DNA from 3 places in the Colwellia sp. MT41 genome. Region 1 is predicted to be linked to each of the others. Evidence: predicted binding sites of a transcription regulator. Region 1 holds the regulator's gene; each other region holds the start of a gene.
The links. Region 1 encodes LexA, which represses DNA repair genes until DNA is damaged. Its sites were predicted from a motif close to TACTGTATNNNNATACAGTA; they were not measured.

Region 1 (5,940 bases):
AAAACGCGCTTTAGACATGGCATTATCACGGATTTGTGCACCGGGATGACCTTTAGCTAAATCACCAGCATGAGCAGCAATTTTATAAGTCATCAAGCCTTCTTTTACATCTTCTTTATTCGGTAAACCTAAATGCTCTTTTGGTGTCACATAACAAAGCATGGCACAACCGAACCAACCAATATTAGCCGCACCTATACCGGAAGTAATATGATCATAACCTGGGGCTATATCTGTGGTTAATGGCCCTAAGGTGTAGAAAGGTGCTTCATCACAAGCTTCAAGTTGTACTTCCATATTTTCTTTGATCATATGAAGCGGTACGTGGCCTGGACCTTCTATGATGACTTGTACATCATGCTGCCAAGCGATTTTAGTTAGCTCACCTAAGGTGCGTAATTCTGCAAATTGTGCTTCATCGTTAGCATCGGCGATTGAGCCTGGACGTAAACCATCACCGAGTGAAAATGACACATCGTATTGCTTTAAGATTTCACAGATATCTTCAAAATGGGTAAAAAGGAAGTTTTCTTTATGGTGGGCTAAACACCATTTCGCCATAATTGAACCACCACGCGAAACAATACCGGTGACACGTTTTGCTGTCATAGGTACATAACGCAGTAATACACCAGCATGAATAGTAAAGTAATCCACGCCCTGCTCTGCTTGTTCAATTAAAGTATCGCGGAAAATTTCCCAAGTAAGATCTTCGGCGACACCATTTACTTTTTCAAGTGCTTGGTAAATGGGTACTGTGCCAATAGGTACCGGTGAGTTACGCAAAATCCATTCACGGGTTTCATGGATGTTACGACCGGTAGATAAATCCATTACCGTATCTGCGCCCCATTTTGCTGACCAAACCAGTTTTTCTACTTCTTCTTCAATAGAAGAGGTTACTGCTGAGTTACCAATGTTAGCGTTAACTTTAATTAAAAAGTTACGACCAATGATCATAGGCTCACATTCAGGGTGGTTTATGTTTACTGGAATAATGGCACGACCGCGAGCCACTTCATCACGGACAAACTCAGGGGTGATTTGCTCCGGAATGCTAGCACCAAAAGATTCGCCTTTATGTTGCAGCAGTAAGGTGGCATCTTTCACTTCTTCACGTTTTATATTTTCACGAATAGCAATGTATTCCATCTCTGGGGTAATAATACCTTGGCGAGCGTAATGCATTTGCGTAACATTTTTACCTTTTTTAGCGATACGCATTTGAGGTAAATTTTCAAAGCGAATACTGTCAACACCTTCATCGGCAAGGCGTTGTTGCGCGTATTCAGAGCTAGTTGAAGTTAACGGCTCGACATCACCACGGGCGTCAATCCAGCTTTCACGTAAACGTGGAATACCTTTGTGCACGTCAATATCAACATTTTCATCGGTGTAAAAGCCCGAAGTATCATAAACGCATAAAGGTTCATTTTTCTCATAAACGGCAGTATCTTTACTACCACTAATTAAGGTATCAGATAAGGTAATTTCACGCATACCCACTTTGATATCATGGATTTTACCTGCTACATAAACTTTTTTTGAATTAGGAAAAGATTGGTCGGAAACATTTTTTAAAAATGCTTCAGCCGCTGCACGTTTTTCACGTCTAGTTGGTTTTTTTTTGTCTTTTACAGCAGCGTTATTTTGCTCGCTCATGGTCGCACCTGTTTTAAAATTTTTAATAAAATAAAAAAAGGCGGAGTTTTTTAGCTAAAGATGAGGCAAAAAGAGCTTTGTTCTACATGGTAAGCACTAGGCTTGTATGAAAGAAAATTACTCTCTCTTGTTTCCTACGCAGATATTAATCTGATCAGGTTTTACGGATCCCGCTTACGCGATCTCAGCCTTTGGCACTCCGACAAGTATTGTTTTGCTAGCGAGGCTAACAAAACGTGAGCTGATTCTAACGTGGGCATGCACATGTTAGCAAGCAAATACTAATATAAAAACAAGATGATAAAATATTGCCAATAACTGAGCATATACCCGTTACCATTCAAGATGCATGTTTCAGAGTGCTTGAGCAATTTCAATTCAAGGCGCTGTGATGAAATAATGGTTGTTCAGGAGAATATACTCAGGATAATTGCTCCTGCATTATCCGTATATGGTACTTCCTGTACCGTCTGCATTCTCTAATAAGCTGCATCCATGCAGCGTCATTATAAGTCACAGCAACGATGAAGTGATGTTGCTCAAACGCTTCTTCGATGGGTTTAACATGACTTTATACCGCGTTAAATAATGAAACCATAGAGTGACTATGCTTCAATTATTTGCCTTGCCTAAAGCCATATTAATTCCCACTGAAATCGAGAACTTTGAATGGTGACGGGTATAAGATAAAATAACTGCCCAACAGCAATTAGTCCTAAGGTAATACTAGTGATAACGTTAATCTCGCCAAATGAATTCAAAACAATCCCCTGGAAAAATGGTTTAGGTCACACCACAGAATTAGCCATTAGCGATGGTGGTAATTTAGATGATTTTGCTTGGCGGTTAAGTATCGCCAGCGTGGTAAATGACGGCGACTTTTCAAATTTTTCTGGTTATCAACGTAATTTAGTCTTAATCGAAGGTGCAGGTTTGACACTAGACCATCGTAATGGCGATGTAGATAAGTTAATACAATTACTGGATATAGCCCGTTTTGATGGCGCCAATAAAACTCATGGTTCTTTGCTTAATGGCGGCATAAAAGACTTCAATATCATGACTAAACAAACAGCATTTTCAGCTGAGGTGAATTGCTATAGTGAGCGACAAAATGTCACCCTTGCCTTGCTAGCTGATAGCTTACTGTTTGCTTATAGCCTCACTGACACCATGATGGTTAACACCGCCGAAGGTAAAGATTGCACCGTGCCTGTTGGTCATCTAGTTAAGTTACAAGCAAAAAATTCTCCAGAAAATTCGCAGTTATTAAATGTCAGCATTAGCGGTAAGAATATGATTATTATGCAACTAAAAGTAAATGCTTGCCTTTAAAATAATCCTGTATATACTAACAGTAATACTGTGTAAATTTACAGGCTAATGCTATGATAAATTCAACAACCGAATTACGCCCGCTGACTAACCGCCAGAAGCAAATTTATGATTTAATCAAAGATAAAATCAAAGACACTGGCATGCCGCCAACTCGAGCCGAAATTGCTAAATTTTTTGGTTTTAAATCAGCAAATGCCGCTGAAGAGCACTTAAAAGCCTTAGCAAAAAAAGGCTATATTGAAATGCTTGCCGGCACTTCTCGTGGTATTCGCTTAGTTGAAGAGTTTTTAGAGCCCGAGGGTTTACCGCTTATTGGCCGTGTTGCTGCCGGTGAACCTATTTTGGCGCAAGAACATATTGAAGAGCATTATAAAATGGATGGCAATGTATTCCACCCAGCCGCTGATTATCTCTTACGTGTTAATGGCGAAAGCATGAAAGATATTGGTATTTTAGATGGTGATTTACTGGCGGTACATCAAACCACTGATGTACAAAATGGCCAAGTGATTGTTGCCCGAGTAGAAGACGAGGTCACGGTAAAACGTTATAAACGTGAAGGGAATATTGTTTATTTACATGCTGAAAATGCAGAGTTTTCGCCCATTAAAGTTGATCTAAGCAAGCAAGAGTTTCATATTGAAGGTATTGCCGTTGGTATCATCCGCAGTGGTAGTTGGATGTAAAATGTACAAAACCTAGGCAAGCTAGTGTGCTTAATCCGTAATATAACAAGCGCCATAATTACACTTACCAATAATAGCATTGGCAGTAATTATGGTGCTTTTTTTTCTTCAAGCTAATAAATTTATTTTCCCCCTAGCTACTATTTTTTAATGCCCCTCTTATCTTTAACAAAGCTACTTCCAGTATAGCTCACACAGGCTTTAGAGCTATTACTCCATTGAATTGAATGACTTTTTTATAATTACTTAGCTATAAAATATTTGACCTCGATCGAATTTTAGCGTAATTCTATTAACAGTAACGCATATAAAACGAACATAAAAAGAATAAAAAGACGTCAATGCGCTAATACTGTCACACTAAATTTATAGTGCCATGCCAGATTACTCTTCACGTCAATAATTAACCTGATCTCGGGAGGAATACCCAAGGGTATTGTTTATTCGCCATCAATCGTTCACCATCGCGAAACCGTGGCTAAACCGAGATATTGTTAGTTTATTAATAATAATAAAAACTACAGATATTCAGTTCAGTGGTTATGAAGTACTTTGCTGCACATCTGTTCTCTATGATTACCAAGAGGAGATGCCGTGTGGGGAAACATAAGCTAATTTGGCTAGTGTTGGTCAGCCTATTTACCAATTCAGCCTGGGCAGAAATGCAGTTAAACCTGACAAAAGGGGTTACTGCCGTTAGCAGAGATGTCTATGATTTACATATGCTGGTACTTTGGATTTGTACCGCAATTGGCGTAATAGTTTTTGGTGCAATGTTTTGGTCCATGGCTTTTCATCGAAAGTCTAAAGGGGCAAAAGCCGCTGACTTTCATGAAAGTACCAAGGTGGAAATATTATGGACGGCAATACCTATTGTTATTCTAATCGCCATGGCAGTACCAGCAACTACCACCTTAATCGCTATGGAAGACAACACTAATTCTGATGTTACCATTCAAATAACCGGCTCCCAATGGAAATGGCATTACAAATATTTTGATCAAGATATCGAATATTACTCTGTCCTGTCGACCCCACCCGAACAGTATCAAAACCAACAAGAAACTACTGCTATTAAGGGCGAGCACTATTTACTTGAAGTTGATAAACCTCTGGTGATACCCGCCAATAAAAAGGTGCGCTTTCTAATAACCTCAGATGATGTCATCCATTCTTGGTGGGTACCTGCTTTTGCCATTAAACAAGATGCTAACCCAGGCTTTATCAACGAGGCATGGACTAGGGTTGATGAACCCGGTATTTACCGCGGCCAATGTGCTGAGTTATGTGGTAAAGATCATGGTTTTATGCCCATAGTTGTGGAAGTAAAATCAGCAGAAGATTATGACATTTGGCTTAATGAACAACAGCAACGTATCGCCCAAGCAGCCAGTGCTGAACAAGCCTCGTTAACTACTGCCATGTCTAAAGCAGAGCTGATGCAATTAGGCAAAACAACTTACACCGCCTACTGCTCCGCATGTCATCAGCCATCTGGTTTAGGTTTACCGCCAGCTTTCCCGGCCCTAAAAGACAGTCCAATAACTACCACAGGCACAATACAAGATCACATCAATATAGTGTTTAACGGTAAAACAGGCACGGGCATGCAAGCCTATGGCAAGCAATTAAGTTTAAAAGAGCTAGCTGCGGTGATCACCTATGAGCGTAATGCTTGGGGCAATAATACCGGTGATTTAGTGCAAGCATCTGATGTAAAGTCTGCTGTTGCCTCTTCTGTTGAAGGTAAAGCACAAGAGGCCACAGCATCCTTAGCAATTGAAACTGCAGTTGAAGAAGCGGTAGAGATAATAACTGAAGAAGTACCAGTAGAGGATTTATCTAAAGTGTATAGCCATGATGAATTAATGACAATGGGCGAAAAAGTCTACTTAAAAGCTTGTGTTGCCTGTCATCAACCGACAGGGGCAGGCTTACCTCCGGCATTTCCTGCGCTTAAAGGCAGTGTGATTGCGACGGGAGATATTACTGTTCATTTAGATATGGTGATTAACGGTAGTAAGAAAAATGCTGCCATGACTGCTTTTGGTAGTCAATTAACCAAAACCGAAATAGCCGCAGTTGTGACTTATGAGCGTAATGCTTGGGGAAATAATACTGGTGATTTAGTACAACCTGCAGCTGTTGATGCTGCTAGTGCGAAGTAGGGGATATAAAATGACTACAGACGTTATAGAACAAGATTCGCACGACGAACATCATGTTGAGCATAAAATGACTGGCATAAAACGCT
Region 2 (5,940 bases), 550 kb from region 1:
AAATCAGGTTCAAATGATTTTGAATTTGGTGGTTATGCACGTGTAGATCCAAATGCAACACGCTCACAACATAATAATCTTTTACAAGCTGATGGTTCGCTTCAGGATGGAACAACAGCTCAAGATGAATCGACCTTTACCCGCTTTAATATTTGGGCAAGTGGTGCTTTCATTGAAGATACACTTTTCTTTTATGCTTTATATGAGCCACAAAAGACAAGCTACAAAAATGGATATAGTTCAAAGTTAAACGATGGTGAAACAACATCAGATCGTTATTTTGGTAAATTAGATTGGTTTATCAATGATAATCACTCTATTGAATTAACGACTATTGGTTTTGCTACGAAAGGAAAAGGTACTACCTTTAATAACGACGGTATAACTGGAGAAGTTGGCGCACAAAGTGCCACTTATACCTCACATTCTGGTGGCGATGTTTACGGCTTTAAATATACCGGTATTTTAACAGACGATCTTTCAATTGAAATGGTTGCTGGTCGTACAACGGATAATACCTACAATACGGTTAGCAATACTGACCCTCTTGTATGGTCAAATTTAACCGGTTCATGGCAACATGTCTCAGCTGAATCTGCAGCTACTGTTATAGACAGTAACTTTACCCGTGATCAAGTTCGCTTTGATGTAAACTGGATACTTGGTGATCATGATCTTCAATTTGGTTTAGATTATACCAATATTGCTGTAGATTATGCTGCACATCCAAATGGTGTAGCTGGTCGTGAAGGTTGGTGGGAGGTAACTTACGCTACGGGATCTGATTTCACAGGATTGCCTCAAGGAACAGCTTACGCTGACCAACGTATTCGTACCGATTTTACCGATTCAAATGTAACATCAACGGCTTTTTATGTACAAGATACCTGGAGCGTAACTGATCAGTTAGTATTAAACCTAGGTGTTCGTGTTTCAAATGTTTCAAATGAAATGACTGACGGCACAAAATACGTAGACGTTAAAGGGCAAATAGCACCTAGACTTCAAGCAATTTATGACCTGACCGGTGATGGTACTACTAAATTATTCGCAACATACGGACGTTACTTCCAACCTGTATCAGCAAATATGAACATTACTCAAGGTGGTTCTCGTCGTGATGTTCATGACTACTACCATATTGACCAACTTGATTCAAATGGCGAAATAGTTCTATTAGCCGATGGTTCTCCTTCTACTGGTGCACACATTAGTCAACGTGTAGTACAAGATGGCAGTACTGATGTAACAACCATTGTTAGCTCTAACTTAGAGTCTATGTACAATGATGAAATTACTATTGGTTTTGAGCAAGAGCTGATGGATGGTGACATGGTGTTCGGCATGCGTGGTATTTACCGTGATTTAGGTCGTTCAATTGAAGATACTGATTACTCTGCACCAATAGCGGCATACTTCGCTAAAAAGGGTATTACTGACGCTAGGATTCCTAGCTACGTGTTAGCTAACCCAGGTGAACCTTTGGAAATGACGTATGACTATGATGGTGATGGTACACTAGACACTATATACCTTTCAAAAGAAGACCTTGCTTTACCAGTAGCTAGCCGTCAATACGGTGCTGTAGAAACAACGTTATCTGGTGTTGCCGGTGATAGTTTCCACTACAATGCATCATACACGTGGTCTCATAGTTGGGGTAACACTGAAGGTTTAGTTAGAACAGATAATGGTCAGGCCGATCCAGGCTGGACAACTTCATACGATTACGCTGGTTTAATGGATCACGCAGATGGTAACTTACCAAATGATCGCCGTCATGCCTTCAAAATTAATGGTTACTATGACATCACTGAAGAACTAACAGTTGGTTTTAATGCTTCAGTGGCTTCTGGAATGCCAATTAACAAGTTTAGTGTACATCCTGACGGCGTAGATAGTTGTGCGGCGGGTTCAGTATGGGAAGATTGTATTAGTAAATACTATGGCCAAGCATCATTTTATGATGCAAATGGCAACCCAGCACCACGTGGTACTTCTGGTACAACAGACTGGACAACTATGCTTGATTTAAGTTTAGCCTATAACATTGATGTTGCTGGTGGTGATTTACAACTTAAAGCCACTGTTTATAATGTACTTGACTCTGACACCCAAACAAGTGTTGAACAGGAACATGCGATAAGTACAAACTCTGGTTTAGAAGTTAACCAAAACTGGGGCATGACAACTAGCCGTCAAACTGCTCGTTACATGAGTTTAGAAGTAAGTTACCGCTTTTAAAGTTAATACTTATTAAAGTAAAACTTATAAGTATTTAACTGATATAAACTGCATAAAACCAGTTTAACCGACACTCAATAATTGGGGATAGGTTAAACTGGTTTTTTATGTCAATTGAAAACAAAACTGTACATAAAGACAGTGTTCAATCTATAATCATAGTAACCTCTACACTTCATTAACGTTCATATACCATTGAAACTCTATATTGCCGAAAAACCTAGCTTAGGGCGCGCCATTGCTGCCGCATTACAACTCTCTATTAAGGGAAGACATAAAAACCATAGAACCCATATAGAGCTCGGTAATGGTGATGTGGTTAGTTGGTGTATCGGCCATATTTTAGCGCAAGCAGACCCTGAAGATTACGATGCGACATTAAAAAAATGGCGTATGGAAAGTTTACCGATAGTGCCTGAGCAATGGCAATTAAAACCCATTAGTCGTACCCGCTCGCAGCTTACTGTTTTACGTAAATTGGTAAAACAAGCCGATGAAATTATTCATGCTGGCGATCCTGACCGAGAAGGTCAATTACTGGTCGATGAAGTGATTGATTACTTCAACATATCAAAAAAGAAAAAATCTACGATTAAACGCCTGCTGATCAGCGATTTGAATTTACCTGCGGTGCAACGCGCACTTAAGTCACTAAAACCGAATAGTGACTTTATGCCCTTGTCTATTTCTGCTTTAGCCCGCTCTCGGGCTGATTGGCTTTATGGTATTAATCTAACCCGCGCTTATACCTTGCAAGGACAAAAAACTGGCTATAACTCGGTTTTATCGGTCGGCCGTGTACAAACGCCTTTATTAGGCTTAGTGGTCAGGCGTGAGCAAGAAATTGCCAAGTTCAACAGTAAAGCTTTTTATCAAGTACAAGCCCACCTTAGCTTGCAGGTAAATGAAGCCGTCAGTTTTACCGCTAAATGGCAACCCAGTGACAATTGTCAGCCTTATTGTGATGAAGAAGGCCGAGTATTGGTGAGGGCACTAGCGGAAAATGTTGTTAAACGTATTGATAACCAGCCAGCAACGGTCAGTAAGCTTGAGAGTAATGAAAAACAGCAAGCAGCGCCGTTACCCTTTAATTTGTCACAATTACAAATCAGCGCGGCCAAGCAGTTTTCTATGAATGCTAAGTTGGTACTTGATGTCTGCCAGACCTTGTATGAAAGACATAAACTGATTACCTACCCGCGCTCAGATTGTCGTTATTTGCCGAAAGAACAATTAAAACAAGCCAGAGGCATTGTTAATACCCTGGCGAAATCATCTTTACCTTGTAATAAACCAGCCCAAGGGGCTAATACCTCTTTGGTCAGTAAAGCGTGGAACGATAAAAAGATAACCGCCCACCATGCCATTATTCCTACCGAAAAATCACCGGAGAATATCAGCTTAAATACCTTTGAAAAAAATATCTATTTGATGATTGTCCGCCAGTATTTAGTGCAGTTTTACCCGGCATATATCTATCAGCAAACCAAGATCAGCCTTTTGATCGCCGGTGGGAATTTTGTTAGCCAAGCAAAAATAGAGAAACAACAAGGTTGGCAGGTACTTTTCCCGAAAAGTAAAAAAACGCAAGCAGCAGATGAGCAAGAACAAACCCTGCCACCTTTAACCAAAGGGCAAATATTACATTGCCAACAAGGCGAACTACTAGAGAAACACACTTCGCCGCCACAGTCTTTTACTGATGCGACCTTGCTTGCCGCGATGACAGGCATTTCCCGTTATGTCAGTGATCCTGCCATTAAAAAAGTATTAAAAGACACCGATGGCTTAGGTACAGATGCCACTCGCGCCGGCATTATTGATTTACTCTTTAAACGGGGATTTTTACAACGCCACGGCAAAGCTATTACCGCCACAGAAGTGGGCATAGCCTTAATTAACGCGCTACCTGAAATGGCTACCTTGCCTGATATGACAGCGCAGTGGGAAGCAACACTCACCGCGATTAGTGAAAAAAATGCCAGTTACTTAAGTTTTATGCAGCCCTTAACCAAGACGGTAACAGAAATGGTCCATGGCGCCAGTCAGCAATCTTTTGCCGGTTTACCCAAGGTGGCTTTTAAACCGAAGCGCGGTAAAGGTAACTTTAAGAAGAAAACGGCAAAGAAGCCCGCTAAAAAATCTGGTTAGCACTGAAGGTAACTAACTTAAGCTGCTTTTTAAAGCGCCAAGCAATGCGGTATAAATAGGGTCGCAAAACTCAATGACCTCACCCTCAGTAGATGAAGTAAAACTCGAGCTCCATTCAACTAAGGTACCAGTTGTACTTTCAGATAACTTCACCACACCTAAGTAATTATCTACTGCAGTCTTAGCTAGTGGGCCGGGTCCATCATCAACAGCATAAGAAAAAGTATAATTATTGTCATCTAGGCATACTAAGGTTTCATGAAAGGCATCATTTAGAATTCTTTTAGCACCTATGTCTGTGCCGCCAGTCTGACCCACTTTAACTAAGGAAGTGATCACGCCTTCCGCCCATGTCATATCATGAAAATCACGTATTTTTTGCCACACTGTGGCAACCGGTGTCGCAATTTCTATATTTTTATAACACTTACCCATGAGCCAACTCCTGTTAGTTTACCGCTTTAACGCTAAGTTTATGCGATAACAAAATAGTTGCCACTAAGGGCAGGATAAAATAGTCAGATTATAGCTTTCATACTATGCACGTCCTTAAATATTACTTTAGCGAACACTAAGCCATAGCCAAGTCTTCTCTATCGTCTCTGATTGTAATATCATCAAAATATTCTGATTAACCCCCTAGAGAACAAGATGATCATTTTGCAAAGTGCCATGGAAAAGAGCAACCTTTATAAAGTTGATGAGTTTGGCGTTAAAAACTATAACTATGGCGCCATAGGCATGCTGTCATTAACTTTGTTTGCTTTGCTTAATGCTGGCTTGGGTTATGTGACGTTTCTCGCTGAAACTAGCGTCGCCAACTCACCGGTGAAAAATTATGCGGACGCTCTTTGGTTAATGTTAATGTCATCAACGACCATAGGTTTTGGTGATGTTTATCCAATAACTTTTATTGGTAGAGCAGCTGTTTTTGTGATGTTTATTTTGGGTGTCGGCATTTTAGCTGGCGCTGGTGCAGTATTTGCCAATAAGATTTTTGGCTTTGCTGATACCAATATCAAAAATAGAGAGCTACGAAAGCAAAATGAACAAATTATGCAGCAGAATATGGCGATTCATGCCAAGCTAGAGCAGCTAGAAAAGAAGTTAGAATTTCTTAACCTGAATTCTGGATAATGAGTACTTTATGTTTAAGTAAAAACAACGACTTACGGTTATTAAGAATAAGATTTACAAGATTAGTCGCGATATACTCTATCAATGTTTCAATTTATTCCATTATCAAGGCAAAACGTTTATGAATAACGGGTTATTTATCGACGTTTTAACGCTGGGAATCGGATAAAGGGGAATATTGAGTAAGTGCTGCTTATCCAGAGTTCAGGTTATCTTAATAAATAGCACCGCTGTTAACCCTATTCTATCTCAGCTACTAACATTTAACTATCATCACTTTTTTTGCTGAATTCGTTATGAAATACTATGTCGTTATATTCAGTTTTTTTTGCCCTTTAGTACTTGCCGACGTTAGCGAACTTAGCGGTGAACTCAGAATTGCCACCTACCTCGAACCTCCCTTCGTCG
Region 3 (5,940 bases), 160 kb from region 1:
ATCGGCTTGTGACTCACCTGACTCTAATGCCGCATGAGTGAGAAAAGCGGTTAATGGGCTTTGCTCTTCGACTAACTCAGGATCACTTTCAAAAGTTTGGCAGGCGGTAACCAGCTCATTTAAGTTTTCTATACGTTGGGCAGCCCGCTCACCTTTTTCTGCCTGGTACATAGCCTTTAAACCACTATTATTAATGACAAAATTCGCTTGCTGATCTAAATCTAAATTCTGGGTATCATCTTCTAATTGCTCAATAAGCTGGATGAAGGCGGTTATGGTTTTAGCACCTCGCCCTTTTAGTTGCTCTGCTTGCAACATATGCTGACAAGCTTGCCACATCGTTACTTCCATACCACGGGCGGCATCTCTAATTAACGATAAGGTTTGATTACCAATGCCACGGGTTGGCGTATTAATAACACGCTCAAAGGCGGCATCATCATCACGGTTATTGATAAGGCGCAGATAAGCAAGGGTGTCTTTGATTTCTTGTCGTTCAAAGAATCGTTGACCACCATAGATACGATAAGGTAATTGTCCTTGTAATAGAGCTTCCTCAAGTAAACGAGATTGCGCATTAGAGCGATACAAAATGGCTATTTCGTCCAGTTTGCCACCGTCATCACGCCATTGTTTAATACGACCGGCGATAAAACGCGCTTCATCAATTTCATTAAAAGCGGTATAAATTGAGATTTTTTCGCCAGCCTCACCATCGGTCCACAACTTTTTGCCCATGCGATTATTATTGTTGCTAATTAATTGGTTCGCTGCTTGCAAAATATTGGCGGTGGAGCGGTAGTTTTGTTCGAGTCGAATCGTTTTAGTATCATCATACTCTTTTAAAAATCGTTCAATGTTTTCTATTTTTGCGCCACGCCAGCCATAAATAGATTGATCATCATCTCCAACAATCATTACCTTGCTGCGAGCTTTACCTAACATGGTAAGCCAAGCATATTGAATGGCGTTGGTATCTTGAAATTCATCCACCAAAATATGGCCAAAACGCTGTTGGTAATGTTCTAACAACACAGGATTTTCCAACCATAATTCATGGGCACGCAATAATAATTCCGCAAAATCGACTAAGCCAGCTCGGTCACAAGTTTCTTGATAAGCTTTATACACTTTAACAAATAACTCTTCTGTGGGATCAAATTGGGCATCTATATGCTTAGGACGTAGACCTTCATCTTTTTTACCATTGATATACCAAACAAATTGCTTAGGCGGCCATTTTTTCTCATCAAGTTCTAGTGACCTAACGATTCTTTTGATTAGGCGTAATTGATCATCGCTGTCTAATACTTGAAAACTTTGCGGTAAATTGGCTTCTTTAAAATGCATACGTAACAAACGATGTGCTAAACCGTGAAAGGTGCCAATCCACATACCATGAGTATTACCAGCCACTACCTGTTCAACACGAGCACGCATTTCTGCCGCCGCTTTATTGGTAAAGGTTACCGCCAATATGCTGTGTGATGAAACTTTTTCTACTTGTATTAACCAGGCAATACGCTGCACTAATACTCGAGTTTTACCACTACCTGCGCCAGCCAAAACAAGCATATTTTGCTTAGGGGCAGCAACAACTTCACGCTGCTTATCATTAAGAGAGTCGAGTAATTCTGAAACGTCCATAGGGTTAAAAACCTTTCTTGCGGTGGCATTATCTAATGAAGTAGATAGTGGTGCTAAATAATAATAGGCAAAAGTATATCACCATTTAAAACTAGTTGTTGTGATCTGCTGTTTATTTTTACAGTACCCTTGCAGCACATTATAGCTCGTTCCTGCTAGTCAATTTCGCTACACTGATTTTGATATCCAAGGAGTTAATAAAGAAAACAAGGATAAATAATACTATAAAACAAGCGACTAGAGCATTTAACTGCTGCTTACTTTCAAAGCTATGATGCATACCCCAACAAGTGTTGCTGCGTTATTTATCTTTAATTCTGACAGTAGCCCATGCTCAATAAAGATGAAGTTACTGTAATTAACCCGTACTGAATTACTGCGTAGTGAGCAAGCAAAAGATAAGATTTTTGATCTGTTTTATAGCACTAAGCGCTATAGCAACTGTACGGATTTAGGTATGCCTATTGTTTATAATCAAGTAATTGCAACAGTTCGCTTACTTGGGTCAATTCAATATGAGGTAATTGCTGTAATTTTTTACCGACACCGTATTGCGGTAACCAAGCAGTCTGACAGCCCGCATTTAACGCTCCATAAATATCAGCAAAGCCACAGTCACCGACATGCAGTAACTGCTCCATTGGAATGGTTAACTGCTGACAGACCAAAGTAAACATATCTGCCGCAGGCTTTTGCCTTAGCAAGTGTCCACTTTCACCATGATTAGTACCGCGTTGAAAACCCGCATGGTAAATGTGTTGAAAGTAGTGAGCTATACCCAAGGTTTTGGTATTTACATTGCCGTTACTGATGGCTACCAAAGGGAACTCCTTGCTTAAACTCGCTAACAATTCATGGCTCGCTTTCGGTACGGTAAAATCACTACGTAAGCTAATAAAAAAATCTAAGCCCGCTTGTGCTTCTTGTACCGCGTCTTCTGCCGAGACATTATGTGCCAGCAACCCCAAACGATAAGTTTCATAACGAACTCTAACAACATCATGGCTAAGGTCAGGTGTAGCTGCAAGTGCTTGTTGACGATATGGTGCCCAGAAACGGCGATTAAAAATCGGCTTTAGCTTAGGAACTAACTCAGGCAATAAAAGGGCAAACCTTTCAGTAAAATACTGCAACATTTGCTTTTCAATGGCTAGCATTACTGGGCGGTTATTATATAAGGTGTCATCTAAATCAAAACTGATGGCCTTAATCGTGGTTAATCGTCGGTAAAATCGCATAGTCTTACATAACCCTGATAATACTTAAAATATTTACAGTGCTAACTGTTGTTGTAATAATTTTGCCATTTACTCGGTAAGCAGCCGTTTAAATTGATTTAGCAAAAGCGAGTACTACAGTGCTAACTGTTGTTGTAACAATTTTGCCATTTACTCGGTAAGCAGCCGTTTAAATTGATTTAGCAAAAGCGAGTACTACAGTGCTAACTGTTGTTGTAACAATTTTGCCATTTACTCGGTAAGCAGCCGTTTAAATTGATTTAGCAAAAGCGAGTACTACAGTGCTAACTGTTGTTGTAACAATTTTGCCACTAGCCGTTTAAATTGATTAAGTAATAAGGTATCCATTCGTGGATCAAAATGGTGGGCCTCGGCACTACCAATCGCCATAAAACCAAGTACTTTTTCTTCATGAGTTAGTTTAATCAATACCACTGAGCCTGCACACGGCTGCGAGAATATCAGGGTTTGTTCACTTTCTTGCAAGCGACCAAAATAGTATTCCTCCTTACTTAAACGATTTTGCATTATGTCAGCGCAATCATTTGTTGATAAGCTGTGATGAGTAAGTGCGGTATTATTTGCCGGAAGTAACCACAATTTGAACGATGATAGCGATAACAACTCAATAGTTGTGTGATGTAAGCAATCGAGTAATTCCCCCGCAGACTGACAATCAAGTAAACGTAAATAGAGATCACTATAGAGCACAAATAACTGCTCATTATGATTAGCGACCGACATTAACTGAGTAATTTCATCTTCTAAACCGTGTATTTTTTGGCGAAGTAGCTGTTGTTGGCGTTCAACTAAAGAGACAGTGCCACGTTGCTCATCGATTAAACGTAAGCTGGTCATTAAACTATTATGACGATTAAAAAATTCAGGGTTATCTTGTAAGTAACTGACCACTAACTCATCCGTTAATGGCAGATCTTCACTATTGATACCTTGTTGTACATCATTAATTTTACTGGTTTCTTCTTTCATTGCATGCTATCGCTAATAGGGTTGGGGATTAGTATCATATAGATATTTGGCCATCAAATACGTGAGTGGCGGGTCCTGACATCTTCACCGGGTGACCCGGTCCTTGCCAAAATATGCGTAATTTACCACCTGGCAGCTCTACGGTTACTTGTTTGGCTAGTTTTTTCTGCATATACCCAATAACAACGGCTGCACAGGCACCACTACCACAAGCTAAGGTTTCTGCTGCACCACGCTCATAGACTCTTAATTTAATATAATTCGACGAGACGATTTCCATAAAACCAACATTGGCATCTTTAGGAAAACGCTCATGGGTTGATAACTCTTTACCAAGTGAGGCAACAGGTGCTTCCGCGACACTATCAACGGTAACAACACAATGTGGATTACCCATAGAGACAACGCCACATAAAACAGTTTCACTTTCACTGCGTAGAATATAAGTGCCTTCCATTTTCTTGGCAGTAAAAGGGATTTTACTCGGTTCAAATTGCGGCACAGGCATAGTGACGGAAATATTACCATCACGCTCTATGTGTAAATTCATCTTGCCTGTACTGGTAGAAACTTTAATCTTATGTTTATTACACAAGCCTTTCATCCGGACAAACTTTGCAAAACAGCGAGCGCCATTACCACACTGCCCGACCTCACTGCCATCAGCATTATAAATACGGTAATGAAAATCTAAATCGGGATCATAGGGCGGCTCAACAATTAATAGTTGATCAAAACCAACACCGAAGTTTCTGTCAGCAATTTTAGCGATTTGTTCTGGTGATAAAAAAACATTTTGCGTGACATTATCAAGCACGAGAAAGTCATTACCTAAACCATGCATTTTAGAAAAGTTGACTAACATTAGGGTGACTCTTTAACTTGGTCTGTTGACTGTTTTACTGAAGGAATAACTGCTGACTCTATTGGCTGCTGCACAGCTTGTTGTTTTTTTGACTCATCAAGCCTTGTTACGGTTTGTGCTTGGTTTTGTTCAGCTGGCTCGGTAACTGCTTGCTCAGGTGTTTGATATAAATCACCTTTAATACCACAAGCAGATAAAAAAACTGCAGCGAGAAAAGTCAGTAAAATCTTTTTGATATTTAAATTACGATGTAAGTAACGCTGTCTATTGGTACTCATGATGGTTTTTACCATGAAAGTCGTTTAAATCAAGGTTTTTAGCTTAACTTAACCGCTCTATATCTATATTTATTTGGTCTGATTACCATTATACTCACATGCTTATCAACAATAATACTCACTTAGAAAAATAATGATAGTTAAAGGATAGGCAATGAACGATAGCCAATACAACTTACTCACTGATGAACTTCTTCTCGCTATAGAAGAAGCTGTCGAAGACTCTGGTGTCGATATAGATTACGAAGCCGTTGGCGGATTATTAACGCTCACTTTTCTAAATTCCAGCAAAGTGATCATCAACAAGCAAGCGCCCTTACATGAAATATGGGTAGCAACAAAATTTAACGGTCACCACTTTGTCTTTAACAACGAGCGTTGGATAGATAAACGCAGTGGTGATGAATTTTGGCAGTTTTTATCAAAAGCGGTAAGCATACAAGCTGAAACTGAATTAACACTTTCAGCTCAGTAACCTTGATATATTTGGATAAATAGAATGACTAACACTACAGTTCGCATTGCCACACGCAAAAGCGCTCTCGCCTTATGGCAAGCTGAATATGTTAAAGCTCAACTTGAGCATTTTCATGCCGGTATTAACGTTGAATTAGTACCTATGACCACCAAGGGCGATATCATTTTAGACACGCCTTTAGCCAAGGTGGGTGGTAAAGGCTTATTTGTTAAAGAGCTTGAAGTGGCAATACTTGAAAATCGTGCTGATATTGCGGTTCATTCTATGAAAGATGTACCGGTAGATTTTCCTGATGGCTTAGGCTTAACAGTGATTTGTCCTCGTGAAGATCCCCGTGATGCTTTTGTTTCTAATACCATCAAGTCATTAAGCGATTTACCACAAGGCGCCATTGTCGGTACGTCAAGCTTACGCCGCCAGTGTCAATTAAAAGCCAGCCGCCCA

Region 2: CMT41_RS17075 (DNA topoisomerase III) is a predicted target of LexA. The motif match lies at 2,369-2,388, and genes of this name have one in related genera.
Region 3: uvrD (DNA helicase II) is a predicted target of LexA. The motif match lies at 1,754-1,773, and genes of this name have one in related genera.

Annotation. Positions count from the first base shown of each region.
Region 1 covers NZ_CP013145.1:237,433-243,372, reverse strand. The annotation lists gene thiC (phosphomethylpyrimidine synthase ThiC) at 1-1,662, opposite strand, end outside; TPP riboswitch at 1,777-1,874, opposite strand; gene CMT41_RS01045 (HutD/Ves family protein) at 2,392-2,997, shown strand; gene lexA (transcriptional repressor LexA) at 3,051-3,686, shown strand; gene coxB (cytochrome c oxidase subunit II) at 4,349-5,854, shown strand; gene ctaD (cytochrome c oxidase subunit I) at 5,865-5,940, shown strand, end outside.
Region 2 covers NZ_CP013145.1:4,029,604-4,035,543, forward strand. The annotation lists gene CMT41_RS17070 (TonB-dependent receptor) at 1-2,244, shown strand, start outside; gene CMT41_RS17075 (DNA topoisomerase III) at 2,440-4,395, shown strand; gene CMT41_RS17080 (SRPBCC family protein) at 4,408-4,830, opposite strand; gene CMT41_RS17085 (potassium channel family protein) at 5,047-5,532, shown strand; gene CMT41_RS17090 (substrate-binding periplasmic protein) at 5,829-5,940, shown strand, end outside.
Region 3 covers NZ_CP013145.1:80,494-86,433, reverse strand. The annotation lists gene uvrD (DNA helicase II) at 1-1,647, opposite strand, end outside; gene CMT41_RS00355 (HAD family hydrolase) at 2,109-2,885, opposite strand; gene CMT41_RS00350 (DUF484 family protein) at 3,162-3,875, opposite strand; gene dapF (diaminopimelate epimerase) at 3,910-4,740, opposite strand; gene lptM (LPS translocon maturation chaperone LptM) at 4,740-5,018, opposite strand; gene cyaY (iron donor protein CyaY) at 5,173-5,493, shown strand; gene hemC (hydroxymethylbilane synthase) at 5,518-5,940, shown strand, end outside.